Simiduia agarivorans SA1 = DSM 21679: one gene and its partner. The protein of the gene in region 1 binds, or shares a complex with, the protein of each later gene. Links are inferred from orthologs where the notes say so. Each region holds a gene or a part of one and is shown on either strand. Other genes may lie near its edges. The genes, in order: M5M_RS12665 and M5M_RS11460.

Region 1 (14,384 bases):
GCCGTGCCATCCACCAGGCCCAGCAGTGCATAATCGGCGTCGGGTGTGAGGGCCATATCCAGCACCTCGGCCGGCGCATTCCAGAAACGGGCGGCCTGCCCACTGGCCAGATCCCAGAGAACGATGGTGTGCGTGGTGGCTGTGGCAGCCCATCGGCCATTGGCAGAAAAGGCCGCGCTGTGGATGGTGGAACGCTCGCCTGCCTGGTGGTTCCAGTCGTACAGGCGTTCGTTGTCGGTCAGGCGCCAAAGACTGCCACCTTCAAAGATCGCGCCCACCAGGGCGTACTGGCCATCCTGGCTGATGACGCCGCTGAGAATGCCTTTATTGGCCACTTCGGTGCTTTTTTCGGGCGCGGGTACCGAGTCACAGGCGCTGATCAGCAGCAGTGACAGGGCGGCAACCAAGATCCGGATCAGATTCATAAGAAAGGTGTTTGTTAAAACCGAAACACCTTTAAGATAGTGCAGTTTGGGCGCGGTTGCCTGCTCAGGACACCAGATCCTTATGGGCATCGTGCAACACGGCGATCATCCGGTCTTCAGCACTGAAGCGGGTCTCCAATGCACTGCCCAGACGCGACAGGTCAGCGCGCAAGGCATCGAGATCGTCGATCTCCTGATACTTGTCGTTGAAATCGAGGATGAGGTCGGTAGTGGGGTCAATCTCGCTGTAGAGTTCAGCCGCCTCGGCAATGGCGTCCTGATCGTCAAACTCTTTGGCTTCTGCCACCAGTTGCTTGTATACCTCGAAGTGGCCGGCGGAGCTGTAATCCACCAGCAACTGGCACAGGCTGCGCACGTCGTCGCCGTGGCGCTCGGGTTCGAACTCATCGTGCTCGGACAGCTTGCAATAGAGAACCAGGGCATCCTGCCGCTCCTGCAGCCAGCGGTCGATAATCTCGCTCACACCGCCCCAACGTTCTTTGGCTGATTTGCAATTCTCCAGCATGTCGCTAATTCCTTAACACATTCGACAAATGAGTGCTCAATGTAGGTGAATGGCGCGCGCTGGGCAAGCGCTTTCAGATTAACCAGGGAATCACATAGGGTAGCCAAAGCGCAGTGATCGCGCCCGTTAAACCCATGCCCAGGCCGGCAAAGGCGCCCGTAACCGGGCTGATTTCAAACCCGCGCGCGGTACCGACGCCGTGGGCGTTGATACCCAATACAATGCCCTGTAGTCGCGGGTCCGCCAAACCGGCCCAGCGAAACACGGGGCTGGCGATCAGGGCGCCGAACACGCCGGTGTAAATCACCACACCGGTGGTCACGCTGACGTTGGCGCCGAGGGACTGGCTCAGCCCCAAGGCAATCGGGGTGGTGACAGACTTGGGTGCGAGTGCGCGCAGCAGATCGGCATCGGCGCCCAGCAACCAGGCCGACACCAGCGCGGTGGTACAGGCGATGGCACTGCCGAAAACCAGTGTGATGGCCACCGGCATCACCAGGCCCTTGAGCTGATGCAATTCCCGGTGCAACGGCACGGCCAGCGCCACCGTTGCGAGCCCCAGCAGGAGATAAAACAATTCTGACGCCTGGCGGTATTGCGGGTAATCAACACCTGCGAGCCAAAGGCCCAGCGCGATACAGGCCGAACCGGTGGCCAGCGGGTGCAACCAGAGCCGGCGGCCACTGCGTTGGTACAACAGATCGCCCAACAGGTAGGCGGCGAGCGTCAGTAGCAGGCAACCGAGCCAGAACAGGTTACTGCTCATCGGCATTGGCCAGGCGTTTGAGCAACAGGCTGCACAGCCACAGGGACGCAGCCGTGCCTACCAGCATCGCCGCCAGAATGGCGGGCCATTGGGCGATCACCTCGGCGGGCAGAAAAAAGATGCCGGCGCCGGCGGGGAGAAAAAAAAGCGGCAGCCACTGGATCAGCGGCTTGCTGGCGACTTCGGCGGTATCGGCAAGCGGCTTGGCCGGCAGTAGCTGCAGGCTGAGAAACAGCAGCAACATACCCGTCACCGGGCCCGGGATGCGCCATTGCAGTGCCTGGCTGAGTGCTTCACCGGCAAACAGGTAAAGCACCAGCACCGCCAGGCCCTTAAGCACTCCGGCGCAAACCCTGCCAGACATTGATGGCGAGCAGGCCGGCAAAGGCCACCAGGGTCCAGGCGGGAATGCTCAATCCGAGGAAACTCCACACCACGTCGGCGCAGTTGCCGTCGCCCTGGAACAACAGCGCCAACGCTTCCATGATGGGAAATGTTTCAAACATGTATTCCAGCCCCGGGCCGCAGGCGGGCACCTGGTCTTCGGGCAGGTTCTGAATCCATACATGGCGGGCGGACACTCCGCCGCCAATAATGGCGAAGAGTCCACCGAGGCTGGCGTAGAGCCGGCGCCCGGTTTGCGCCGGCATGTGCAGCGCGGCCACCAGTGCCACCAGGCCCACCAGTATCACAAACACCCGCTGGGTGATGCACAGCGGGCACGGGTGCATGTCCATCATGTGTTGCATGTAAAGGGCGGTGAGGATCAGGCCGAGGCAGCCAAGGGCGACCCAGATAAAGGTTGCGCGGATTCCGGGCAAAGGCATGGTATTTCATTCCGTAACGTTTGTGGCGGCCACGTTAGGGCAAATTCCCGGCGCTTACAAGGCTGTTCAGAGCGACTATGCTGTAAGCTGATCTCTCCGCAAGATGACCTATTGGAATGACCATGGCCTGCAAACCTCTGTTGATTACCCCCCTGGCGATTTTCCTGCTGCTGGCGTTTGCTGCCGTGCCTACGGCGCAGGCGCAGGACGAAGAGGCAGCACCCAAGCCCGAGGCCATGTACATCCCCTTGTTGCCGCCTTTTGTCGTGAATTACGGCGGCGCCGGCCGGCTGAAATACCTGAAGGCCGAGATGACCGTGCGGGTGCACAGCATCGAAGGTGCTCAGCGGGTGCGCCACCATATGCCGGCCATTCGCGACAAACTGGTGAGCCTGCTGAGTGCGCAGGAAGAACTGGTGATTGATACCCAGGAAGGCAAGGAACAGTTGCGCAAAGATTCGCTGGTGGCCATTCAGCAGGTCATCGAAATGGAAGAAGGCAGTGAGTCGGGCGTGGTGGATGTGTTCTTCGATAATCTGGTGGTACAGCGTTAGCAGTTCAATGCCTTTCCCGTTATAGTTCCGCCGCATTTAACGCGGCGGACGTCCCATGGAATACCTCGTAGTCACCTTTGTAGCCTTTCTGGCTTCCACACTCACGCTGTTTTCCGGCTTTGGCCTGGGCACGTTATTGATGCCGGCCATCGCGGTGTTTTTCTCGGTGGAGCTGGCGGTGGCCATGACCGCCGTTGTGCACCTGGCCAACAATCTGTTCAAGTTGGGTTTGCTGGCCAGACATGCCGACCGCCAAGCGGTGCTCCGGTTTGGCCTGCCCGCGCTGGCCACCGCTTTTCTGGGCGCCTGGTGGTTGGGGCAATTGAGCGCCGGTGAACGGTTTGTGGAATACGCTTTTGGCGGTTGGGCGTTCTCGGTGGAGGCGGTCAGTTTTATTATCGGCTGTGTGATCCTGGTGTTTGTGGTACTGGAACTGACACCGGCATTTGGTCGGCTGGCATTTGATCGCCGCTGGCTGCCGCTCGGTGGCGCCTTGAGTGGTTTTTTTGGCGGTTTGTCCGGGCATCAGGGCGCCTTCCGTAGCATGTTCCTGATCAAAAGCGGCCTCAGCAAAGAAGCGTTTGTGGCCACGGGCGTAGTATTGGCGGTGATGGTGGATGTAGCGCGCATGCTGGTATACGGTGTCAGCCTGAACGCCTACGCTGCCGACATTAACTGGCTGCTGGTGGCGCTGGCGACCCTGGCCGCATTCCTTGGCGCGTTCATTGGTGCCAGATTGGTTAAGAAAGTGACTTTGCAGTGGGTGCAGTGGATGGTATCCGCGTGCTTGTTGATGATCGGCCTCGGCATGGTCACCGGCAATATCTGAGTGCTGAAACCTACCAGCGCGTCTGGATGAAACGGACAGCGGGCTCCAGGTCAACGGCTTCTGCCAGTGCGAGAAACTGCGGCAATTTGCTCACATCATCCATGGCGTATTCTTTTGGCAAGGTGGTTTGCAGCCGTTGATACTGATCGCCCAATAACTGTTGGCATTGGTAATTGGCAATGCCTTCCGAGCCTTCGAATAAAATCGCCAGTAACTTTTTCGCCCAGCGCAGATAACCCCAATTGGGATTGCGGTCTTCCACCCATTCCAGACTGGTGCCGGTGCCCACAGACAAAATCACCAGGTCGTCCAGCTGTTGTTTTTCTTCCGGTGCGTTGTGCCGTGAGATGGCTTGCGCCAGTGCCACCATGGCTGGATTATTGGCCACCACACCGCCATCGATAAACCCGTCTTTTGCGGAAAAAAATGTGGGCGCGGCGCTGGTGTAGCGGGCGATGTCGCGCAGTTTGGTGCTCAGGTTGTGTTCGCCGCGCTTAAAGTTATGGAACATCTTCGCTTTCCAGTGACGGTCTGAATCGCGCTTCTGTTCAATGTCTTCAATGTTATCCAGATCAAAGGTGGGCACAATCACCTTGTGGGCAAGATCTCCGAGGGTTGTGTCGCCGAACTCCCGGGCCAACACTGTTTCCAGATTCCGGGCCTTGTAATCGGCGCGAAACCAGCGTCCCATATTGAGAAAATTATCCCATTTGTTATCGGCAAAAATGGATTTGCCGTCCTGCAGGTAAATCTGCTCCAGCTGGTGCGGCGTTTTGCCAGCGGCGAGCCCGAGTGCGATAAACGCGCCGGTGGAGGTGCCGGCGTAAAGTTGGGTGTGATCCAGAAAGCCGCGGATGCGGGGTTCATCGTTCAGTTTTTTCAGCAGCCGTGCCGCGATAACGCCGCGCAGCCCTCCGCCGTCAATACTGAGAATGCGATACCTGGCCATAACCCTTCCCTGTTAAAGCGTTAATCGGTGTGCGCGTTCAGCCGATAGGCAGTAGCTGTAACGACACGCGTTTCTTGCCATTCTGTACCGAGTGCCGGCCGGCTTCCACAAAGCCGTGTTTCTGATGAAACGCCAGCGAACCCGGGTTGCTGGGTTCGATATCGATTTCCGCCGTCAGCCAGCAGAGTTTTTCGCACCGGCATTGCTCAATCAATGAGCGATAACAGCTATCGCCAAAACCGCGCCCGCGATAGGCCTGGTCTATGACAATGCGGTCCACATAACGGAAGGCTTTCAGGCGCTGCTGGAACCATTGGTAGTTTACGCTTTCATAACTGCCGTCGGCGCCGTAGCTGATCAGAAATCCGACCCGGTGTTCTTTGTTCCACAGAATATTCACACTGCCGCCCTGCTCGGGAATCCGGCGCACCGCGTCGGCGTCGAGCGGCGAAAGGTAGTGCACGTTCTCAGCATTCTGCGTGAGGATGTAGTCCAGGTCCGTATCGGTGGCTGGCACTATGTCGATGGCGTTTGTCATGGGGGCAGTTTATCGGGGCCTGTGCGTATCGGCAAATGCTATCAGTCTGGGGTAGACCGCATGGAAGTTGTATTCAAGTTCGCGGTAGCGCTGAGCGAGCGGCGTGCTGATGCCGTCGAGTAGTTCGGGTTTGGAAATCCGGTGGCGGAGACTGTCGACTACATCAAAAAACGTGTCGCGGTCTGCGTATTGTTCCAGTAGCCGGAATTGGCGTGCGCGCGCAAGAAAACGCGCAGCACCGGCGGGCATGGCAGCGCGGTGTTGTTCCAGTTGGGTCAGGATCTCGTCGGCAAACGCATCCAGAGGTTGCCGATGATACGCCTGAAAATGCCGGGCGAGAAAATGATCGTAGGTGATGTCGATCACCGGCGGCGCCAGTCTGCGATATTGGCGGCCCAACAGCTCAATGGACTGGCGCACCTCCGGTTGTTGATCAATCCAGCCATCGATTTGCCGGTGCAGTGCCACGCCTTCAATCACCGGCTCGCGCCATTGCTCCCGATGGCGGGTGAGCGGACCTTTCAGCCAGTCACCCAGAAATCCGCCCAGTCGCACATCCGGGTGTTCGCCCGAGAGTACCAGATGGGCCAGGTAGTTCACTTCAGGCAGTCGAACTTGGGTTTATCGCAGCAGGTGTACTGGGCGTAAAAGTCTGCCAGGAATTGTTCAAACGGTTTTTGCTGCGCTTGTTCCAATTCCTGTTGCGCCGCCAGTGACTCCTGCGTTTGCCGCTCAAACAAAGCCGCTGCATCTTTGGTGAGGCTGCGGCCTTTGAAATACTCGGCGTGCTGGCGGGACAAATCTTGCGCCAACTGAAAAAATGTTTTTTGTTGGCTTTGCATATCGGCAATCAAGCGCGCCGCGGGTGTTTGTCCGGGTTGGTGAATGCGTGCGCTCACATCGGCCACGGCCTTGGTAAAACTTTTGCGGGCCGCACCTTTATCCAGCGCCTCGGCACAGCGGGCCAGGCTCGACAGGATCTCGTCAGCCCAGGCGTGCATGCTGATATCTTCGCCACCGCGTCTGAGTGTGAGCGCCGGATCTCTGCCCTGTTCCACAATGCGACGCTGGTTTTCGCGCATGTCGGCGTATTCAGCAGGGTCGGTTTCCGGGCTTTGTTCCAGCAAACAAAACAGCAGGAAGGCGTCCATGAAATGCAATTGTTCGCGCGTGACGCCCAGTGGCTCGTAGGGATTCAGATCCACGCAGCGTACCTCTATGTACTCAACGCCGCGTGCATGCAATGCATTGAGCGCTGTTTCGCCGCGTTGGCTGGTGCGTTTTGGTCGAATGGTCGAATAAAATTCGTTTTCGATTTGCAGCAGGCTGGTGTTTAACTGTTTGTAATCACCGGCGGCATCTTTCAGACCAATGCGCTCGTAATCGGCGTGAGGTTTGGTGATGGCGCCGCACAAGGTCTTCAGGTAGCTGTTCAGGTTGTTGTAGCACACCATCAATTGTTGTTGCGCATCACTCTGATAACCGAGGTTGCCCATGCGCAAGCTGGTGGCATGGGGCAAATGCAAACTGTGATCGTCGCTGCCCACCTGCGTTAATTGATGCGGACGGTTTTTGACAAAGCTGCGGCATACCGCGGGTGCGGCGCCATAGACATACACCAGCAGCCAGAAGTAGCGACGGAAATTGCGGATCAGATCAAAATAGCGCTGGGTTTTGTAATCCTGAAAGCTGAGCTTGCTGCCAGAGCGATCGTGCAGTGCGGCAATCAGCTCGTCGGAAAACGAAAAGTTGTAATGCACACCGGCAATGGTTTGCATGGCGCGACCATAACGGTGCCCCAGGCCTTCCCGGTAAATGGTTTTCATCCGGCCGGAATTGGAATTGCCATAGCGGGCCACAGGAATGTCTTTGTCTTCACCTATCATGCAGGGCATGGATGCGCCCCACAGAATTTCATCGCCCAGGTGTCGGTAAGTAAAGGTGTGGATATCGGCCAACTGACCCAGCAGTGCATCCACGCTGGTGTGCGGTTGGGTAATAAATTCCAGCAAGGCTTCGCTGTAATCGGTGGTGATGTGCGGGTGGGTCAGCGTGGCGCCGAGCGCGGCCGGATGATCGGTTTGCGCAAGCTTGCCATCGGTGCCCACGCGCAGGCTTTCTTTTTCCAGCCCGCGCAGTATCACTTTCAGTAGATGGTTGTTGCCCTCGGCCAACCAGGCCAGGTTGTCCTGCAGTGTAGGGGAAAGACTCACGGGCAACTCCTTTGTCGGCCGGCGGGTATCTGTTGAGGGTTAGTCTTCGACGACTTCTTCGTCCAATTCTTCAACCATGTCTTCGGATCGCTCATCGGCTTCGATGTCGTCCACGCCTATGCCGTCTGCAACCGAGTCGTCAGAGGCAGCGTCGGCAGTGTTTTCCAACAGAGACGCCTGCGCCTTGGGCTCATCCGGCAGTGGCTCGGGTTTGTGCTCGTCGGGAATGATGGGCAGCCCTTTTTCGTTCAGGCTGACCTCCAGCAGGTGAATGCGCTGGGTGTAGTCCTTGGCGTTGACCTCGACCTTCTGGTTGATAGCTTCGTCTTTGTGTTCGGTCTGGAACAGGCTACGCAGATCGCGTGCGTCCACCCATTCGCGGGATTTGGCTAACAGCAGTTTGTTCTGATTCTGCAGCACATAAACTTTCTTCATAGGTACATCCTCTGCATATCCCCCCATAATGGGGGCATTTGCAGAAAATGGAAGGGGTTTTGAGGTGGCGGGTGCCCTTAGCTGTTGGACGCCAGTCCCTCATAGGCGGCGTGCTGCTTGAGAATGTTCACCAGCTGGCCTTCCTGCAGCCGCTCGGCGCCGCGCACCACAATCAGGTCACCTTCGGCCAGATCGCCCACCACTGAGATGCGATTGCCATAGCCGTGGCCGGTTTTTACCTGCACCTTCACGGCCTTGTCATCGGGGCCGATCTTGAATACATACACCTGGTGCTCGCGCAGCACCAGTGCGTCGCGGGGCACGGTCATGGCGCTTTCGGCCAGGCCGTTGGGCAGCTCCACCCGCACCGCTTCGCCAATCAGCCAATGACTGGCGTCCACGGTGATGCGCAGCTCCATCATGCGCGAGCGGGCGTCGCCCACCGGCACCAGGCTCCGCACCTGCGCGGGTTGGGTCTGTTTCTGGTTACTGATGGCGACCTGGGTGTCCGGGTGCAGGTGGCGGGCGCTGTCCAGGGGTGCCTGGGCAGAGACCTCGAGGGCCTGGGTATTGGTGAGCCGCAACACCGCCTGGCCGGCGCCAATGTGTTCGGCGGGCTGGGCAAAGCGTTCCACCACCACGCCATCAAAGGGCGCTGACAATTGGGCGCGAGTCTGGTCGTACTGGCTGCGTTCGAGAGCGATCTCGGCGGCTTTCAGCTGTTGGCGGGTCATCTCCCGCTCCATGGTGAGCCGCTCCAGTTCCGCGCGCGAGGCACTGTTGGTTTGCGCCAGCCGTTCATTGCGCTCCACCTGTTTTTCCAGAAACGTCAGGTTGGACTGCAGGCGGGCCACATCGGCCTGGTCATCGGCCACCTGTAAGGCCCAGATGCGGTCGTTCAGGCGCGCGATGGGCTGGCCTTTTTTCACCCGGTCGCCCACCTCGGCCACCCAGGTGAGGGTGCCGGACAGCTCGGCCGACAGGCGCGAATCCTGCCGGCTGATAACCGAGCCGGGCACCCAGATGGTGGGGGCGATTTCGCGGCTTTGGGCTTCGGCCACTTCCACGGCCGCGGGCGGCATTTGGGGCGGTTGGGCCCACAGGTGCGGGGCGTAAAGGGCGCCGGCCAACAGACCGAGTGCAAGGGATCTGGTGAATGTTGTGCTGTTCATCTTGGGCCTCTGTTATCAGGCAACGGATTTCAGCCGGCGCAGTTCACTGTGCGGCGGAATATCGGCGAGTTTGGGTTGGCTTTTGGCGCCCATGCGCAGGAAGCACGGCAGTAACACCAGCGTGAAAATGGTGGAGACGCACATGCCGCCCACAATCACCGCGGCCAGGCCCCGGTAGATCACACTGCCCGCACCGGGCATGAGCAGCAGTGGCAACATGCCGAAAATACTGGTGAGGGTGCTCATGAAAATCGGCCGCAGGCGCAGCATCAGCGCTTGCTCTACCGCTAAATGCCGGTTCATGCCCTCGCGCTCGGCGCTGCGGGTCTGGTGCACCAGCAGGATGGCGTTGTTGACCACCAGCCCCAGCATGATCACAAATCCGATCATGGTGAGCAGGTCCAGCGGCTGGAAGTTGATCAGGTTCAGGATCTGCATGGCCAGCACACCGCCCACCATGGCCAGTGGCATGGCCAGCAGTACCAGCGCGCTGTCTTTGGGCGAACGGAACAACACGCTCATGAGCAGAAACAGAATCAACAGGGCAATCAGGAAATTCTCACCCATGGTGCCGAGCGCCTGTTTCAGGTTATCGGCACTGCCGCCGTACTGGATGTTGCCATCGCTGGGGAGAGCAGCACGGATTTTCGGCTCCACGTCCGTTTGCAGGGCATGCAGGGCCTTTTCCAGACTCATGGTTTCGGGCGGTACCACCACCAGCGTGAGGGTGCGGCGCCGGTCGATGCGGCGGATCTGGTTCGGGCCCACGGTACGATCGAGGGTGACCAGCTGACTCAGCGGCACCATGCCACCGGTGGGTGTGGCCAGGGGCAGGTTGATCAGGGCTTCCGGGTCGTCCCAGGCCTGGGCGCGCAGAATTACGTCCATGCGTTTGACCGAATCAAAGTGCTCGCCCACCCACAGGCCCTTGCCCAGCATGCGCACCACCGCGCCCAGATCGCGTCGGGTCCAGCCCTGCTCCTGCAGGGCGCGATCGTTCGGCAGCAAACGCAATTCCGGCTCCGCATCGGCGGTGCCCGGGTCTACCCGCGATTGGGCTTCGGGCAGCGCTTCGCGCACCCAACCCACCGCCTGCTCGGCCACGTCTGCCAGTTGGCGGGCATCGGAGGCTTGAATATGCACGGGAATGGCGCGGTCGCCGCCAAAGCCGCCGAATAAATTCCCTTGCGCAGAGAATGCCATGGTGTCGGGCAGGTTGACGGTGATTTCTTCGCGCACAATTTTCAGCAGCTCGTCGACGCGCGATTGATCCTGCACGCGCGCGCCCATGGTGCCGCCGCCCGGCCACACCAACACATAGTAGTTTTTCAGCGCCGGCTCTTTTTCGCCTTTCATGTAGGGCGCCATGCGCTGGTTGATCACGTCCACAATTTCGCGCTCGATGGTGTCGATATTGGTGGCGGGCGGAAACCGGAACCAGGTGTCTACCGCATCGCGCTTCACCGGTGGCAGGTAATCCAGTTCGGGCAATAGCAACCAGGTGGCTAACAGGGGGGCTGTGATCAGGCCGGCGATCAGGCTCCAGCGTTGCTTGGGGGTGTGGGTAATGCGCATGACCAAGGAGGTGATGCGTTGCCAGAGGCCGATATTGTGATCCGTTAACCCTTCTTCTTTGAGCCAGCGCGAAGCCAACAGTGGCACAATGGTGACCGCCACCAGCAGCGAAATGCTTACCGCAATGGTGATGGTGAGGGCCAGGTCAGAAAAGAGTTGGCCTTCCACATCTTTCAGAAATACCACCGGCAGGAAAATTGCCACGGTGGTGGCAGTGGAGGCCAGCAGCGCGCCCCACACTTCGCCCGTGCCTTTGCGCGCGGCGTCATCGGGTTGGGCTTTTTGTTCTCGCAAGCGCACCACATTTTCCAGTACCACAATAGCCGCATCCAATACCATGCCCACGGCAAAGGCGAGGCCGGCGAGTGAAATCACGTTCAGCGTGCGGCCGGTGAACTGCAGCATGATGAACGTGGACAACAGCGAAATGGGAATGGTGAGGGCGACAATCAGGGTGGCGCGGGCGCGGCGCAAAAACCACCACAAAATTCCCACAGCCAGCAGTACACCCAGAAAAATATTGCTGGTCACCAGATTGATGGCGCGGTAAATAAACACCGACGCATCAAAAGACTGAACCATGGTGAGGTTGCGTTCCTTGAGCGGACCCGCGCGCAGTTCGTCAATTTTTTCTTTTACCGCGTTGAGCGTGGCCAATACATTGGCGCCGCTTTCGCGATCGATTCGGATGCCGATGGCGGGGTTGCCGTTTTGTGTGGCCAGGTTATTGCGATCGGGCAGGCTGACTTTTACTTCGGCAATATCACCTAACAGAATCGGTTTACCGTCGCGCCATTCAATCACCATCTGGCCCAGTTGCTCCGGCTCCCAGCGTCCGGCCATACGCAACGTATACTGACGCCGGCCTATGTCCACAAAGCCGCCGGATACATCGTTGGATTGCCCCAGCAGCCCCGCCACCATGGGCAGCTGCACACCGAGCTGCGCGGCGCGGTAGGGATCAAAGCGGATCTGCAATTCCTCCATGGGACCGTTGCCGTTGCCGATGCCGGCGCGCGCCACGCCGGGAATGCTTTCCAGCGCCGGGCTGATCACCTCCTCCACAAAGGTGAAATAGTCTTCCACTTTGTTCGGGTTTTCGGGCAGTACTTGCAGGAAATACCAGGTCAGTGCCGGTGTGCCGCCATCCCAGCCACCGAGTGTAATCACCGGTTGCATGGCGTCGCGTGGCAGCGGCTTGAGCCGGTTCATGCGCGAGATCACGTCCACCAGTGTTTTCTGCATGTCGGTGTCCATGCCAAAGGTGAGATTGATCCAGGCGAAACCGGCGTTGGCACCGGCGGCCATTTCTTTCACCCCGGGCAGACCCTGCAAGACTTCTTCAATGGGTTCGACAATTTCCGATTCCATTTCCTTCGGACTGGCAGCGCGCCAACCGGTGGAAATATTGATCACCGGGCTTTCGATATCGGGAAACAACTGGATGGGCAGTTTGTTCAGACTGAACAGCCCGAAGGCGACGGCAAAAACAATGGCAACAATCGCTGCGGGCGGATTGCGCAGCGTGGCGGCAGTAAGATTCATGTTGGCCCCTCGGATTGCCCGGATTACATGACACAGGCGTTGAGTTATGTACCTATTCTAGTGGTGCATACAGCCAAACTCAGGCGACTTGAGGCAGCGGGAGAAACCGGTGCGGCCAGCGGAGGCTGGCCGGGATGAAAGGAAACGATTCAGCGATTACTGGAGAAACGTTGATACTTTTTCTTTATAAGAGCGGCTCATTTTCAACTTATCGCCGCTGTTCAGAATCAGGTGGTACTCGCCGTTAATGTGCGAGCTGATCTTTTCAATGCGCTTGATATTCACAATGGTGGAGCGGTGCACGCGTTGAAACAGGGCGGGGTTGAGTTGCTGCTCCAGCGCCTTCATGGTGACCCGCATCACGTGAATGGTGCCATTCACATGCAGGCACATGTAATCGCCGGCAGCATCCACCCAATCGATATCGGCAATGGGCACCAGGGTAATATTGCCGCCGTCTTTCACCGCAATTTTTTCCGGATACTGAGCGCCGTTGCTGCCCTCTTCCGATAACCATTCCTGCACTTCGGAAGGGTCTTTCTGGGTGATGCGGCCAATAACATCCAGCAGTTGCGCCTTGTCGGTGACAGCGCTCTTACGCGCATACACTTCCTGCGCGCGCTCCACCGCTTCGCGCAAGCGGGAATCTTCGATCGGCTTCAACAGATAATCCACAGCGTGGATCTTGAACGCGTCCACGGCGTAGTGATCGAATGCCGTGCAGAAAATAATCAGTGGCAGATCATCGGCCTGCAGGCTTTTGACCACATCAAAACCGTCCATGCCGGGCATTTGAATATCGAGAAATACCAGGTCTGGCTGCAGCTCGGGGATGGCCTGCAGTGCCTCATTGCCGTTACTGCACTCGCCGATTACCTCCACGCCGTCGATTTCCTGTAAGCGGAGCTTCAGGCCCCGGCGCCCCAGGGATTCATCATCGACAATCAGTGCTTTCAAGGTCATGCGGCCTTACTCCTTTCCGTGCTGCTGTAGGGGATGCGTATGGTAATGCGCAATCCGTGCGGGTGAATGTTTTCCAATTCAAAACCATGGGCCGGCCCGTAGAGCTCCTGCAGGCGTTCGCGGGTATTGGCCAGGCCTACGCCGCCGTGCTCGCCTTCGCTGCGGGGGCGCAGGGCGGATTGGATATCGGTAATGCCCGGGCCATTGTCGCTCAGCTGGATGGAGAGTTGGTTATGCAGGACATCGGCATCCAGCCATATGGTGCCGCCGGTGGGGCTTTTGGCGATGGCGTATTTGATGGCGTTTTCAATCAGGGGTTGCATCAGCAGGTTGGGAATCAACGCGTTGCGGGCGGATTCGCTGATGGTGAACTCCATTTTCAGGCGCTCTTCGAAACGTAGTTTCTCAATACCCAAATACAGCTGCAGGGTTTCTACCTCCTGCGCCAGAGTGACCTTCTGCATGGGGTTATTGTCGAGTGAATAGCGCAGGAATTTAGATAACTCGGTGACCATGCCGTTGGCGGTTGCGGTCTGTTTTTCCAGAATCAGGGTGGAAATGGCGTTCAAGGTATTGAACAGGAAATGCGGGTTGAGCTGGTAGCGCAGCATTTTCAGCTGGGCCTCGTGCGCCATGGCCTGAGCCTTGAGGGTTTTTTCCTTCTCCTGCTGGAGCATGCGGTAGTACTTGAGGCTGAAATACAGCGCCGCCCAGCTGAGGAAAATAAAGAACGAATAGGTATACCAGCCCAGGTATTCAAACAGTGAGCGCTTGTAATCGATATCCTGATTGAGGGCGAAAAATACCTCCATTTTCAGGAACGACCACACCGCCGTGGCAGCGATGACGGCCAATAGCGAATAGATACCGCGAACAATGACGTCTTTCGGCCAGATGCGCTTGTAATAACTGCGCAGCCAGACAGACAGCAGCATCCCGCTCAACACGCTCATCAGGGTGTAGGCCACCTGCAGACCTAAATGCCTGTCCCAGAAAATGGCAGACAGGGCCACAAAGAAGCCATAGCCGGTCCAGCCAAACACGTTCAGTGCCCAGAACTGGTAATT
Region 2 (14,262 bases), 250 kb from region 1 along the record:
GTGCTCTACAGTGAAAATCTCGAAGCCACTTTGGCCACCGTGGAGCAATGCGGTGGCACAATTTGCAAAGCCATTTTCAGCTTTCCCGGCGGTCGCCGGTTCCATTTTCTGGAACCTTCCGGCAACGAATTTGCCGTCTGGTCGGACAAGGCCTGACCGGCAGCCCATAGCCCATCCCGCACTTGCACCGCCTTTCAATCCCGCATACCATTAGTTCACATACGAACTAATGGATATTTATGGCCTCTGAAAAACGCCTTTTTTTCCTGCTGAGCAAAGCCCATCGCAAGTTGTTCCGGCACCTGGACAGCGCCTGCCAGCAACAACTGGAGGTGACCCTGCCGCAACTGGGTGCACTCCTGTTTATCGGTAAACACCCGGGTTGCCCTCAGAAAGCGGTGGCCGATGCGCTGGATCTGAACAAATCTGCCATCACCGGCCTGCTGTCCCGCATGGAGGCCAACGGTCTGATCGAGCGGCGACTGGATGCCGACGACGCCCGTGTGGTCAAAGTATTTGCCAGTGACCGGGGCGTCCAGAAAGCCCGCACGGCCGACCCGCTTATCAAAGCCCTGAATCAGGAAATAGGACGCGAATTTTCCGAGCAGGAGATGGCCACCATCCTGCGTTTTTTACACTTTATTCTCGATCGATTTGAATGAACCCTTTCCAACAACTTCGGCTCAACACCCAGGCCGGTCACGCGATCACCGCCCGGTTATTTTCGCCCGCCAATCCCGTGCGCAACGCCATCTGCATCATCGCCCCCGCAACCGGCGTTGCCCAATACCACTATGAGGATTTCGCGCACTGGCTCAGTGAGCAGGGCTACCATGTGCTGACGTTTGATTACGAGGGCATGGGGTTATCCGTCAACGGCCATGTAAAACACAGCACCAGTGATATCGTGAGCTGGGCCGATCAGGATTGTCCGGCGGTACTGCATTATGTGCGACAGCATTTTGCTGACACCGCATGCATCTGGATCGGCCACAGTGTCGGCGGCCATCTGCTTGGCATGATGCCTGACACATCGCCCATCACGCGGGCCATCACCATTGCCGCGGGCGTAGGGACCTGGTGGTATAACGCCGCGCCCACCAAGCGCATCGTGTGGTTTTTATGGTATTTCCTGGTCCCGGTTACCGTGCCTTTATTGGGCTATTTTCCCGGCAATAAATTGGGATTGCTGTGTGACATGCCCAAAGGCGTGATCCTGCAATGGCGACGGTGGTGCCTGCAAGAAGACTATTCCGTGGGTTACGAAGGTCGCTGGCTGGCGGACCGCTACGCCGCGGTCAGATTGCCGATTACCGCCATTGAATTCAGCGACGATGAAATGATGTCATCCAAAAGCCTGGACAAACTGCACAGCTTTTTCACTGGCGCGCCTGTCACGCGCATTGTCGCTACACCAGAACACGCTGGCACCCGGCGCATCGGCCATATCGGTTGGTCCAAAAAATCCTTCCGCACACTGTGGGAGAAAATTATTGGTCCGCATATCGGTGCCAAAGATGCCTGATCACCCACCAACAGGCACCGTAAAACAGGTATTGTCCCACCAGCAATAGCAGCAGCTTGGTTGCAAACGGTAACTCTTCGCTGAAAAATCCCAACAAAAACACGCCCGGTTGAGCAAACAGTTGATAGCCGGGCAGGTTCAATTGCCAACTATAGTCCAGACCAAACAACACCAGTGTGACAGCAGAAACCCAGAAGGCAACGGTAGCAACACGGGCGTGGGGCCTGATCAAAAACATCACCGCTTGTCCGGTGCGATGGCTTTGATGGCCTGGGCAAAGTCCGACAGGGTTTCGCGGCTGTAACCGGTGTTAACCCTTACCTCCGAAGCGGGCTGGTATTTCAGGCTCACACCCGGCCGATAGGCGTTGGCCGGCCGCACGGGCCGCAAGGTAAAACCCCCACCGCAATTGGGGCACACATTTTCCAGCACGTTATCCACGCAATGTTTGCAAAAAGTGCATTCGTAACTGCAGATCATCGCCACACCCGAGTCTGGCGGCAAATCACAGTCGCAGCATTCACAATTCGGTTTCAGCACTAACATCTGACTCGCTCTCCTGCGTATCGCCTATCGCACCACCGGTTAATCTGTTAACGATCGCTCGATAATTTCTGTATCAAAGCCGTCCAGACTTTTTTGGTTTTTCTTTTGCCAATAGGTTTGAATTCCCTCAGACCCCTGCCGTTCAGTCCATTGCGCTAATTGAGTGCGGTCTTCAACGTAATCATAAAAAGGCACGGCAGTCCCGCACGAAGATTGCACCTGCTCGATTGATAATACAAACAGTTGGCGCGCGCCCACGCTTGCCGGAAACAGGCCGATCAATTCGCCCCATCCATTGTCGCCCCGGTGCAGCACGGCAGCCTGACCATAAGCGCGCAGGATCAGTGGCGCGCCGGAAAAGGCGCAGAACATAATGGTCATGCGCGGATTTTTCAGCACGTGGGCGGCAGATTCATTGCCGCTGCCAGTCAGATTCAGCCAAACAATTTCATTGGCATTGCGCACCCGCAAACTGTCGCCGCCCTTGGGCGACACATTGACTGTGCCGGTATCGGCAGCGGTGGCAACAAAAAACAATTTTTGCTCTGCAATAAACTGAATTTGCTGTTCTGTTAAAGCACTGTAAGTCTTACCCATTTCTGCGTCCCTGTAGGTAAATTATTTAAAGGTTGGCCTTGCCGAAACGATGTGTCGGCATGCCTTTGACGCCGGGGCAAACAGCAAATACACCGCCGGCGAGCGGTTGTTCGGCGAGCTGTTGCTCCGTTAACGCCCAGCGCGCCGTCGTAATGTAGAGCGTATCCAGATCATCGCCGCCAAAGGCGCACGAGGTGACATTCGACACCGGCAGCGTTATCGCCGACAGTTTTTTACCCCCGGGCGAGAGGCGCGAGAGCTGCCAACCAAAAAAATGGCACAACCAAATACAACCCTCGGCGTCACAGGTCATGCCATCGGGATACCCTTCACCCTCCGGCACGCGGTAAAACACCCGCTTGTGACTCAACCGACCATCGCCCGCCACATCAAACTGATAAATGGTCCGCTCGGTGGTGCTGGTATGGTAAAGGGTTTTACCGTCGGGTGAAAACGTCGGTCCGTTAGAAATACAATAAGGCTCATCCATAATCCGCAGACCACCGTCGGCATCCAGACAATACAACTTGCCGGTGGCCTCGCGTTCGCCATCGTCCATGGTGCCGGCCCAGTAACGACCGGCGGCATCCACTTTACCATCGTTAAAGCGCAGGGCCGGTCGATGGCTTTCGGGTAACACAATCGGTTTGATCGCGCCGTGGTCCGCCTCCAGTACCAGATAGGCGAATCCGGACCGGATGGTAACCACATAGTTGCCCCGGTAATCCTTGGCGATGGACGTTACCTGCTCTGCAATGTGCCAGGTGCGATGAGATTGATCGGCGAGGGATAAACGGTGCAACCGATGCTGCTGGATGTCGACCCAGTAAAGCGCGTTTTCATCGGCCATCCAGCACGGGCCTTCCGCCAGGGTGGCCTTGCCATCCCAGATGCAGCGGGGCTGATTCATAGCATATCCTTAGCATGTGAGCGCAGCCCGGTTGTCGGGCGGCTGAGGCTCACAGCATATAATAGTCTTAATGACTATTAAAAGGCATGCTGCCGCTCATTCCGCCAGCTGACAACAATTCCTGCCAGCGTCTTTGGCATCGTAAAGTTTTTTGTCAGCGCGGGCGAACAAGGTTGAAGGTGAATCGCCCTCAATGATTTCTGCGATGCCGCAGGAAAACGTAATCTGCAATGCCTGATCCTTGAACTTGAACGCCGTGCCGGCCACCGCTTCCCGTATGCGGTCCATTTTCAGTTTGCAATCGGGGCCGGTGGTTTCCGGCATGATCACGACAAATTCCTCGCCGCCGTAGCGGGCCATGAAATCCGTGTCGCGCAATTTTTTGGCAATGGCCTGGCCAATGACTTTCAACACCCGGTCGCCCGCCTGATGGCTGTAGTTGTCGTTGAAGGACTTGAAATGATCGATGTCACATACCGCCATGGACACTGGCCGCTGATAGCGCTTAAAGCGCTCCACTTCATGGTGTACCCGCTCGTTGTAGTGCTCACGATTGGGTAAACCGGTAAGCGCATCGGTGCGTGCTTTGGCTTTTTCGGTTTCCAGTTCCTGTTGGCGCCCGGCCGCTTCTGCCTGCAATTCGGCCACCTGGGTTTGCAGCGCCTGCACTTTTGCCAGCAAGCCCGATTCGGCATTTTGTTGTTTCCGGCGGGCAAGAATATCCCCCAGCGATTCCACTTTGGTTTGCACCAGCGTTTTCAGTTCAGCCACGTCATTCATTGACTGCAACGCCTGCGAGAAGGAACCCACATTCTGTTCAAGACTGGCAATGAAACCGGCCTCGTCCTGTTCGATATCAATCACCGCCTCGCCGGTGAGTTGCAGCAAGGTATTCAGTTTTTCCAACAGGCCCACGAGATAGGTCTGGTAATCGCTTTTGGCATTGACCAGCAGTGCCATCACCAGATCGCGGATGTCTTCCAGGGTGGGCACCAACTCATACCAGTTGAGGCCGCCATCGATACGCAGGCGCGCAGCACTGGCTTTTTCGGCCACCGCGGGCCATGGCGGCTCTATCTGGCGCAGAAAATCGCCCAACACCGTGGAAATCCGGTCACTGATTTTACTGAACGGCGGTTCGTGTAATCCCACATCCTGCGCCGCAATCCAGTGCCCACTCAGACTCTGACGTTGCGCGTGCGCCACGGATGAAAGCGACTCGGGTGCCGGCGCTTCGTCCGGGTCAGGCGCCGCGTTTGTCGGCGCAGGTTCATCGGCGTCAAGCAGTTCAGTTTGGGTGTCGTCGTTGCCGGCAGGTGCTGGGTCCTCGCTGATAGCGGCGGTCGCATCCTCGCGGGTAGCGACTTCGGATTCCGCTTCCGCGTCCGGTTTTTTGCCGCCAAACAAACGGCTCATCAGGCCCGGCTGTTCCGGGGCCGGGCCCGCCGGCTGTAGCTCCGCCAGCGCCTCAAACAGCTTGGCCCAATCGCTGGCGTGTTTTTGCTGCTTGTATAGCTTGGCGATTTTAGTTGCCAGCGCCTTACCATTGGCCAGATGGGGGATTGCGAGCGCGTCGGCTGCCGCCTTAACAGCTTGTTGTTCCCGCTCGCGCTGGAGCGACAGACGCTTTTCGAACTGATTGAGGCTTTCCTTCAACAGCGCCAGCTGGCCGGGCTTACCCCATTCATTGCGCTTGGCCTGCTTCAGCACCACCGCCATGGCACTGGCCAGCTCGGGTTCCAAGCCACCCAGCGCGTCGGCCAGCAAGGCGATGGCCTGCTGATAATCGCCGGTATCCACTTTCCGGCCCTGATCGCGCTCCAACAGTAATTCGCGGTATTTGTCGCGCCAGTAATTGGCGTCTTTTACGGTCACCTGCTGCTCCTTACACACAACCCTGTATCTGAGTGTAGAAGCGCACACAAAAAAAAGGGGGCCAAATGGCCCCCGGGGTCTTGCAAGCGACTGTCGTTTACTGGGCGGCGCGTGCAGCGCGTTCCTTTTCAATCAGGAAGTTGGCCACCTCCAGCATTTCCGGTTGGCCACCAGCATCGCGCGCAGAGATGCGGTACTTGCCTTCCACCACCAGCTCCGGAGTACCGGAAATGCGATAGCTACGGGCGCGGGCATCGGCCTGACGCACCTGACCGGTCACACCAAACGAATTGAACACCTTGTCAAACTTGGCGCCGTCCACACCGTTGGCTTCAAACAGGGCTTTGATTTCCGATTCTGAATCGAGCTTTTGCTTGCGCACATTCAGGGCTTCAAACAAAGGCAGGTTCAGCTGATCTTCTACGCCCAACGCCTTGGCAGCGTAGTAAGCGCGCGCATGCAGCTCCATGGTCTTGTGCCACATGGCCGGCGACTTCACAAACGCCACATCATCGGCCAGGCCGGCAACCCAGGGCTTGAGTGGGGTTTCGAAGTGGTAGCAATGACCGCAGCCGTACCAGAACACTTCGGTCACTTCGATCTTGTCAGGGTTGGCAGTGCGCACCGGGTTGTCCAGAACCTGGTAGTGCTTACCCGCTTGGTATTTCTCACCGCCTGCATCGGCGCAAGCAGCAAGGGACATGATCAGGGCGGCAAAGGCCACTAACAAACGCATAGGAAACTCCATATTGGTTTTTTGCCCGATTATTCGGGTTTGGACAGCTGGCTGCAAGTCTCTGCCGACCAGCTGAGTCAGTTGATCGCCAGTTTACGTCGTTGGCATGAACGAAAGCTGAACCGGTTTAACAATGCCGGCACGGCGAGCGCCATAACGCGGTGCCCAACGCCCGCCAAAAACAAAAAGGCGACCTGAGTCGCCTTTTGGTATCGCGCCTGACGCTTAGGGGTGCAGGCCGGCAATGTAGTTGGCCAGCGCACTGATCTCGGCATCGCTCAGGTGCTGAGCTACCTGACGCATGGTCTGGGTATCACCGTCATTGGTGCGGTTACCGGCGCGGAAGTCTTTCAGCTGCTTCTCGATGTAAGCGGCATGCTGACCACCCAAGCGGGGGTAAGCTGCAGGCTCGTTGCCGGAACCACCGGGGCTGTGGCAACCGGTACAAGCCGGTACCATGGTTTCCATGTTGCCGCCGCGGTAAGTCTTTTCACCCAGCGCCAGGCTGTTGACCTTGACACCGCTGTTGAGCTGCACTTCCAGCGCCTTGTCAGAGCCGGACAGTTGCATGGTTTTGCTGTCGAAGAATGCCGCGATATCGGCCAGCTCTTCATCGGAGAAGGTGGTCAGCATGCCGGTCATTTCGGGAATGTTGCGCGCACCGGACTGAATATCTTTCAACTGCTTGAGCAGGTATTTTTCACCCACGCCGGCCAGTTTGGGGAAGTTGGGCGCCGGGCTGTTGCCGTCTGCGCCATGACATGCACTGCACATGCCCACCAAAGTCTCACCATTTTTGGCATCACCCGCCAAAGCCATTTGCGACAGCGCCACCAGGCCGGCAACAGCAACTACCTGCTTAATCAGCTTGTTCATGCGATTAATCCGTTCGATTTGCTAGTAAGTTAGAATCTGCGTTAGCCGCGCAGTGACTCACGGGCTACAATCACCGCCTTCTTGGGGCGGCTTATGGCTCGGCATTATATACTAACCGCCTGATAACACACTATTTTTGCAGAATTCATGGCAGATCCAATCCACTTTAATAAAGCCCGCTACCTGATGAGCGCCCCCACCCTCGCCCTTTGCCCGCCCGAAACGGGTGTAGAGGTGTGCTTTGCCGGCCGTTCCAATGCCGGCAAATCGTCTGCCATCAATACACTCACCCGCAACGGCAAACTCGCCCGCACCAGTAAAACGCCGGGGCGCACGCAGATGATCAATTTTTTCACCCTGGGTGATCCCGATCTGCGGCTGGTAGACCTGCCCGGCTACGGCTTCGCCAAAGTCCCCCTGGCCATGAAGCGCGAGTGGGATAAGAACATGGGCGAATACCTGCAGGAGCGCCAGAGCCTGGTGGGCATGGTGCTGCTGATGGACGTGCGCCACCCCATGCAGGAATTCGATTCCACCATGATCAACTGGGCCGTGGACGCCGATATGCCGGTACACATACTGCTCACTAAAGCCGACAAACTGAAGCGCGGCCCCGCGCAAAGCACCTTGCTGGCTATTCGCAAGCACCTGAAAGACGCCCAGGTCGATGATCTGGTTTCTGTCCAGCTGTTTTCATCGCTCAAGCGCGACGGTCTGGATCAGCTGAATCAGGTACTGCAGGGCTGGATGCAGGTACCGCCGTCCGACAGCGACCCAAACGCTATTGACAATCATTCTCAATAAGTGACACACTCAGGCCTCATTTGATTGCCTACCGAGAGGTCGCCATGAATACCAGCAGTGAAACCGCCCGCCCCGTCATGGTGCGCAGCCATGCGGGCCACCAGGAACGCATCGCCAGCCAGGAACTGTTGGGCGGCTTAGGGCGAATTGTGATTGAGCATGCCGGTCAGGAATACTTCCTGCGCCAGACCAAAGCCGGCAAGCTGATACTCACCAAGTAAATTCATCGGCCGGTACTGCACCCCCTTGCACACACCGCTGGCCGTTGAAACCAGGGCACCGTCCCAGCCAGGCGGGCTGTCTCTCCCCGCCAGCCAAACCGGTTTTCTCGCTTGATCCCCGTTTTAGCACCACTCAACGTAAATAAATGTGAAGTTTGAAACCATTTGCGGCCGCGCGCGTCTTAACAGTGCTGGTCAGGGTTCCCCAAGCCCGGATCACGAGGTTGGGTACTAGCCCCAAACAAGGCTCGACCTTTTTCACCCCGGTAGCCCAAGGCGCCGGGGTTTTTTATGTGGGCATAACACTCCACCACGAAAGTACCAAGGGGTCAGACCCCTTGGTACTTATGTTGTTGGATGCCATTCCTATGGCCGAATTGGGCGTGGCAGTGTGATTGGGCTGGGTACCTCGAAGAGGATAGGCAGTGAACTGCGGCACGCCAGCTCGCCATCCATGGCTCCTGCTGGCATACAGTCCATCCCTGGACATAAAAAAACCCGCCGGAGGGGCGGGTTAAAAGATTCTTACATCCAAGGAATCCATGGGAGAGCAATACATCACATGTTACTGATTACTCTGACTGGCGGATTGCCGGGAAGTTCAAATTAATTTAAAAAATTTTTAATGGGCCTGGTCCCAGTTGTCGCCCACGCCGGCTTCCACCAACAGGGGCACCTTCAGATCGGCGGCGCGGCTCATGCGTTCGCACAGCTCGCCGGTGAGGGCATCCACCTGATCTTCGGCCACTTCCAGCACCAATTCGTCGTGAACCTGCATGATAATGCGGGCATCGGGCGCGTTCTCACCGCTCAACCACTGGTGCACATCCACCATGGCGCGCTTGATGATATCCGCCGCGCTGCCCTGCATGGGCGCATTGATAGCGGTGCGCTCGGCAGCCTGTTGGCGCATTTTGTTACTGGCGTTGATTTCCGGCAGGTACAGGCGCCGGCCGAACAGGGTTTCCACATAGCCCTGTTCGTGCGCAAGCGCGCGGGTGTTGTCCATGTAGCGGGCCACGCCCGGGTAGCGCTCGAAATAGGTATCGATGTATTGCTGGGCTTCGTTACGGCCCAGATGCAGTTGCTTGGCGAGGCCAAAAGCCGACATGCCGTAAATCAAACCGAAGTTAATCGCCTTGGCGCTGCGGCGCATGTCGGCGGTCACTGAGTCCAGGTCCACACCGAATACTTCGGCCGCCGTGGCCTTGTGCACATCCAACCCCTGAGCGAAGGCATCCAGCAAACCCTTGTCATCGGACAAATGCGCCATGATGCGCAGCTCAATCTGCGAATAGTCCGCCGCCACCAGCTTGTAACCCTTGGGCGCCACAAACGCCTGACGGATGCGCCGGCCTTCTTCGGTGCGTATCGGGATGTTCTGCAGGTTGGGGTCGGTGGAGGACAAGCGCCCGGTGGCCGTCACCGCCTGATGGTAAGAGGTATGAATCCGGCCGGTGCGCGGATTGATCATCTGCGGCAGCTTGTCGGTATAGGTGCTCTTGAGTTTGGCCAGACCGCGGTATTCCATCAGGATGTTTGGCAGCGGGTAGTCCAACGCCAGTTCCTGCAATACTTCTTCCGCCGTTGAGGGTGCCCCCTTGGGGGTCTTCTTAATGACCGGCAAGCCGAGTTTGTCGAACAGGATTTCCCCCAGCTGCTTGGGTGAGGACAAATTAAACGGCTGACCCGCCAGCTCAAACGCCTCGCGCTCGAGGGTTACCAGCCGCTCGCCGAGCTCCACACTCTGCTCACCCAGCCGCTTGGCATCCACCAGCGCACCGGTGCGCTCCACCGCGCTGAGCACCGGCAACAGCGGCAATTCGATGAATTCGAACACAGATTTGAGCGAGGGCGCGGCTTCCAGCTGGGGCCACAGGGCCTGGTGCAGGCGGAAGGTAATATCGGCGTCTTCGGCCGCATAAGGGCCGGCCTGCTCCAGCGCAATCTGATTAAAGGTGAGCTGTTTGGCGCCTTTACCGGCAATATCCTCGAATTTAACCGTGGTTTCGTCCAGATAGAAGCCCGCCAGGCTGTCCATATCGTGCCGGCTGGCCGTGGAGTTGAGTACGTAGCTTTCCAGCATGGTGTCGTAGCCAATGCCGTTGAGCGCTATCTGGTAATTGGCCAGTACCGAGGCGTCATACTTGAGGTTCTGGCCGATCTTCCTGGGCGTCTCGGCTTCCAGCAACGGCTTGAGTTTGGCCAGCACCCAGTTCCGGTCCAGCTGTTCGGGCGCTTCCATATAATCGTGCGCCACCGGCACATAGGCGGCGCGGCCCGGCTCCACCGAAAAAGACACCCCCACAATCTCAGCTTCCATGTAATCGAGACTGGTGGTTTCGGTATCAAACGCAAACGCCGGTTGGGATTCCAGCGTCAGCAACCAGCGTTCGAACGCTGCTTCGGTGGTAATGATTTCGTATTCGCGCGCCAGCGCGCCTTTGGTGTCCGGACCCTCTGCGGCGTGTGAAGACTCACTGACTTCCGCCACCACACCTTCGCCTTCCAGCTCGTTGACCCAGGTTTTGAATTCCATGTCCTGGAACAGCGCGAGCAGGCGCGCTTTATCGGGCTCGCCATTGGCCAGGGCCTGGATCGGCTCGGGCAGGTCGCAATCGAGCTTGATGGTGGCGAGTGCATAGGACATGTAGGCTTTGTCCTTATGCTCCTCCAGTTTGGCTGCCATGGTTTTGGCCCCGCGGAAACTCAGGTCTTTCACCTTGTCGAGATTGGCGTAAATGCTGTCCAGGCTGCCCAGCCCCTGTAACAGACCCAAAGCGGTTTTCTCCCCCACGCCCGGCACGCCGGGGATATTGTCGACCTTGTCGCCCATCAGCGCCAGAAAATCGATGATCAGACTGGGCGGCAGGCCGAACTTGGCTTCCACCCCGGCGGGGTCCATCACCGTGTCGGTCATGGTATTCACGAGCGTCACATGCTCATTCACCAGCTGCGCCATGTCTTTATCGCCGGTGGACACAATCACCGGAATACCCGCCGCCGTGGCCTGCTGGCAATAGGTACCAATCACGTCGTCGGCCTCTACCCCTTCTTCCACCAGCAGCGGCAGTCCCATGGCGCGCACTATGTCGTGGATGGGCTGCACTTGCGGGCGCAGGTCATCGGGCATGGGCGGACGTTGGGCCTTGTAGTCCGGGAACATGTCATCGCGGAAGGTTTTGCCCTTGGCATCAAACACCACCACCACCGGGCTGCCCGGGTAGTCCTTCAACAGGCGCCGGATCATATTAATCACGCCCTTCACCGCGCCCGTGGGCATACCCTTGCTATTGGTGAGTGGCGGCAGGGCGTGGAAGGCGCGGTAGAGATAGGACGAACCATCTACCAGGACAACAGGCGCGGTCATAAAAAATCCAGAGCTGAAAAGTGAAGGCAGCAAGGATACACCAAGCCGGTAACAACCGCGCCCATGGCCCCAGACTGGCGCCTGCGTACCGGGACTTTAGTGTTACCTATACTGTTACCGATGGAAAAACGATCAAAAACCGGAGCGTTTTGTGAAAAAACTCCCAAAAACCGTTGGTTACAAGGGAAACATCAGGTGTTTTTGTCATAATTCTGAAAAAGATCTAGCTTAATCTTTAAACAGTTGTTACCATGCGTAACATCTTGAGGCGGTCACCCACTGCCACCGAATTACCACCCGGTTACAGGCCACCAAGCCCGGTAACCGGATCACTCAAGCCTGATACGGAGGGCCGCATTATGAAAAAGCTTGGTTTTCTGTTGTTAGCACTCACTGCACCCGTTGCATTGGCTAATCCTCAGGCCGGAATCACCACTTCTATCGCCACCGCTGGTGCCGATGTGAGCTGGACTCAGGAACTGGCCGAGAAAAACGCCAACGCAAAGCAGTTGAAGCAGTTAAACAACAATTCCCTGACCATTGGCGACATGGTCAACAAAGATTTGGACGAAAAGATTGCAGCGCGCCTGCGCCTGCAAGCTCAAGTTCAGTAACCGCTCCGGCGGTTGAGCGCGGCGCCCTATTGCTCTGGGGTACCGCGTAGCTCTGGGTCTCTCCCCCATAGCGTCAGATTACATCGCTTATTAGGAAAACTATCCTGGCCGGGCTCTCCAAAACCCCGGCCTTTTTTTTATGTCCACGGATGGACTGGCCAAAAAATGCTCCTGCATTTTTGGCACTTCCGCCATCCATGACGGTCGTATGCCGAAAGGAGCCAGGGAGGGCGACGGTCCGACGTTTCGGTCGGCGCGCTGCAGTTCACTGCCAAAAATCTTTTACGCTACCCAGCACCACCGCCTACCCAATTCGACCATGAGTGAGCCTCTACCAAAGCACCAAGGGGCCAGGCTCGGCCAGAAGCTGCATTTTTGGCACTTCCGCCATCCATGGCGGTGGTCCGACACATCGGCGTATGCCGAAAGGAGCCAAGGAGGGCGACGGCCCGACGTTTCGGTCGGCACGCTGCATTCACTGCCCAACTTTTTTACCAAAGGGTCTGACCCCTTGGTACTTAGTCCGACCGAGTCAGACCCCTTGGTACTTTGGGGTGCCTACCTACCCCCAACGCAATACCCCGCCTAACCCCAAGGCCAAATTGGGCCCGCGGCAACCCCCCGATACACTGAAACACAACCATCAAAGGGGGTAACACATGAACCTGCTCGATATGCCCGTGGGCCAGATCGCCCGTCAAATTCCAGGTTCCACTGCCGTGTTCAACGCGCTTGGCCTGGATTACTGCTGTGGTGGCAAGACTCCGTTGGGATTGGCGATACACGAAAAAGGCCTGGACACCACCGAGACGGTAAACCGGCTCGAGTCGCTTACCGCGCGGACATCAGAAGGAAAGGATTGGTCGGCCGCGCCCGATGCTGAACTTATCGACCACCTGCTCAACCGCTACCACCGGGTCCACCGGGAGCAACTCAACGAATTGGTGCGCCTGGCCTCCCGGGTGGAGCAGGTACACGGGGCAAGGCCTGACTGTCCGGTTGGGCTGGCACAGCATCTGGCGGATATGGCACGGGAACTGGAAGCCCACATGCAGAAGGAAGAGCAGATATTGTTCCCGATGTTAAAGGCAGGCCAGCGCGCCATGGCAACCGGCCCGATTAAGGTCATGCGGCACGAACACGACGACCATGCACATGCTCTTGAACTTCTCAACGAACTGACCAACAACCTCACATTACCCAAAGGTGCATGCAATACCTGGCGCGCGCTGTTCGCTGGCCTGCAAGCCTTTGTGGACGACCTCAGGCAGCATATCCACCTGGAAAACAACATCCTGTTCGAAGGCAAGGCCACGCCGCAAACACCGTCGCTGTGTTGCGGCGCTTGCGGGGGCTAAACGCCGTACCGGGCCAGAAACAAATCCGCCGTCTGCTCTGCCAGCAGCCGCTTGGCCTGTGCATCCAGCATCGGCTCGATGTGCATCAACTGAGGCCAGAAGCAGCTGCCCTTAATCAGGTTGTGCAGCTGCTGCACCGCCAAGGTCACGTCCGGCACCCGCAGGCGGCCGTCTTTCACCGCCGCATTGATCCAACGCACGATGGCCTTTTCTGTCACCGCCAGTCGCGCCACCTCCTCTTTGATGGCGTCGGGCTGGTAGAAAAAATGCCCCAGTGCCACGCGATTCAGCTCGATATATTCCTGGCTGTTGATGGTTTCAATTTCGGCCTCCAGCGCCTCGCATAACTGGTCGCGCAAGGGCCGGGCCGGATCATAGACACAACTCCCAGCCTGCACTGCCTGGGTCCAGAGACTGGTAATGATGTAGGAAAACAGCGCTTCCTTGCTGTCGAAATGATTGTAGACAGTGCGCTTCGATACCCCCGCCTCAGCCGCCAGCACATCCATGCTCGTGCCCTGCACGCCATAGGTGAGAAACGCACGTTTGGCGGCGCGAATAATGTCCTGCCGCTTCTGTTCACTGCGGGTGATTTTCTGGGGGGCGTTCATGTTCAACTCGGCAACATAGAAGTCGGCTATTTTACACTAGCCAGTTTACTTATTGCCATCCCGACATTAAACTGCACCGTGTAGTTTACTTATGGAATACCATGAAAACCGTTAGCTTCCTCTTATCCCTGATGGCCTTTACCGCCGGAGTTTTGCCCATGCACGCCGACACAGCCCCTGTGCGCGACAATGGCCGCTATACCAATAGCCAGCTCGATT

What was found.
Region 2: the proteins of M5M_RS12665 (region 1) and M5M_RS11460 are in contact, whole or in part, in a solved structure (PDB 2HI7), measured with the Escherichia coli proteins. The link is inferred for Simiduia agarivorans SA1 = DSM 21679 from one-to-one orthologs.

Annotation. Positions count from the first base shown.
Region 1 is NC_018868.3:2,835,655-2,850,038, forward strand. What follows is about bases 798-3,692. They hold M5M_RS12665 (disulfide bond formation protein B), read right to left. Parts: upstream 2,545-3,692; coding sequence 2,050-2,544; downstream 798-2,049. Other genes in these bases: rsd (sigma D regulator), read right to left, coding at 798-951; M5M_RS12655 (LrgB family protein), read right to left, coding at 1,025-1,717; M5M_RS12660 (CidA/LrgA family protein), read right to left, coding at 1,707-2,057; M5M_RS12670 (flagellar basal body-associated FliL family protein), read left to right, coding at 2,667-3,098; M5M_RS12675 (sulfite exporter TauE/SafE family protein), read left to right, coding at 3,154-3,692. Also shown: M5M_RS12645 (WD40 repeat domain-containing protein), read right to left, coding at 1-425; more of rsd, read right to left, coding at 490-797; more of M5M_RS12675, read left to right, coding at 3,693-3,927; M5M_RS12680 (patatin-like phospholipase family protein), read right to left, coding at 3,938-4,876; M5M_RS12685 (GNAT family N-acetyltransferase), read right to left, coding at 4,914-5,414; M5M_RS19620 (acyl carrier protein phosphodiesterase), read right to left, coding at 5,424-6,014; gshA (glutamate--cysteine ligase), read right to left, coding at 6,011-7,627; M5M_RS12700 (hypothetical protein), read right to left, coding at 7,667-8,062; M5M_RS12705 (efflux RND transporter periplasmic adaptor subunit), read right to left, coding at 8,140-9,234; M5M_RS12710 (efflux RND transporter permease subunit), read right to left, coding at 9,250-12,354; M5M_RS12715 (LytR/AlgR family response regulator transcription factor), read right to left, coding at 12,511-13,317; M5M_RS12720 (sensor histidine kinase), read right to left, coding at 13,314-14,384. UniProt on the Escherichia coli protein: Required for disulfide bond formation in some periplasmic proteins such as PhoA or OmpA. Acts by oxidizing the DsbA protein.
Region 2 is NC_018868.3:2,581,848-2,596,109, forward strand. What follows is about bases 4,371-7,143. They hold M5M_RS11460 (thiol:disulfide interchange protein DsbA/DsbL), read right to left. Parts: upstream 6,190-7,143; coding sequence 5,551-6,189; downstream 4,371-5,550. Other genes in these bases: M5M_RS19570 (GGDEF domain-containing protein), read right to left, coding at 4,371-5,453; M5M_RS11465 (c-type cytochrome), read right to left, coding at 6,415-7,065. In the rest of the region: M5M_RS11420 (VOC family protein), read left to right, coding at 1-156; M5M_RS11425 (MarR family winged helix-turn-helix transcriptional regulator), read left to right, coding at 240-662; M5M_RS11430 (alpha/beta hydrolase family protein), read left to right, coding at 659-1,525; M5M_RS11435 (hypothetical protein), read right to left, coding at 1,491-1,757; M5M_RS11440 (DUF1272 domain-containing protein), read right to left, coding at 1,763-2,071; M5M_RS11445 (pyridoxamine 5'-phosphate oxidase family protein), read right to left, coding at 2,111-2,668; M5M_RS11450 (SMP-30/gluconolactonase/LRE family protein), read right to left, coding at 2,694-3,578; more of M5M_RS19570, read right to left, coding at 3,675-4,370; yihA (ribosome biogenesis GTP-binding protein YihA/YsxC), read left to right, coding at 7,213-7,869; hemin uptake protein HemP, read left to right, coding at 7,914-8,090; polA (DNA polymerase I), read right to left, coding at 8,713-11,460; M5M_RS11480 (hypothetical protein), read left to right, coding at 11,820-12,074; iron-sulfur cluster repair protein YtfE, read left to right, coding at 12,734-13,432; M5M_RS11490 (TetR/AcrR family transcriptional regulator), read right to left, coding at 13,429-14,043; M5M_RS11495 (MBL fold metallo-hydrolase), read left to right, coding at 14,145-14,262. UniProt on the Escherichia coli protein: Required for disulfide bond formation in some periplasmic proteins such as PhoA or OmpA. Acts by transferring its disulfide bond to other proteins and is reduced in the process. DsbA is reoxidized by DsbB. Required for pilus biogenesis.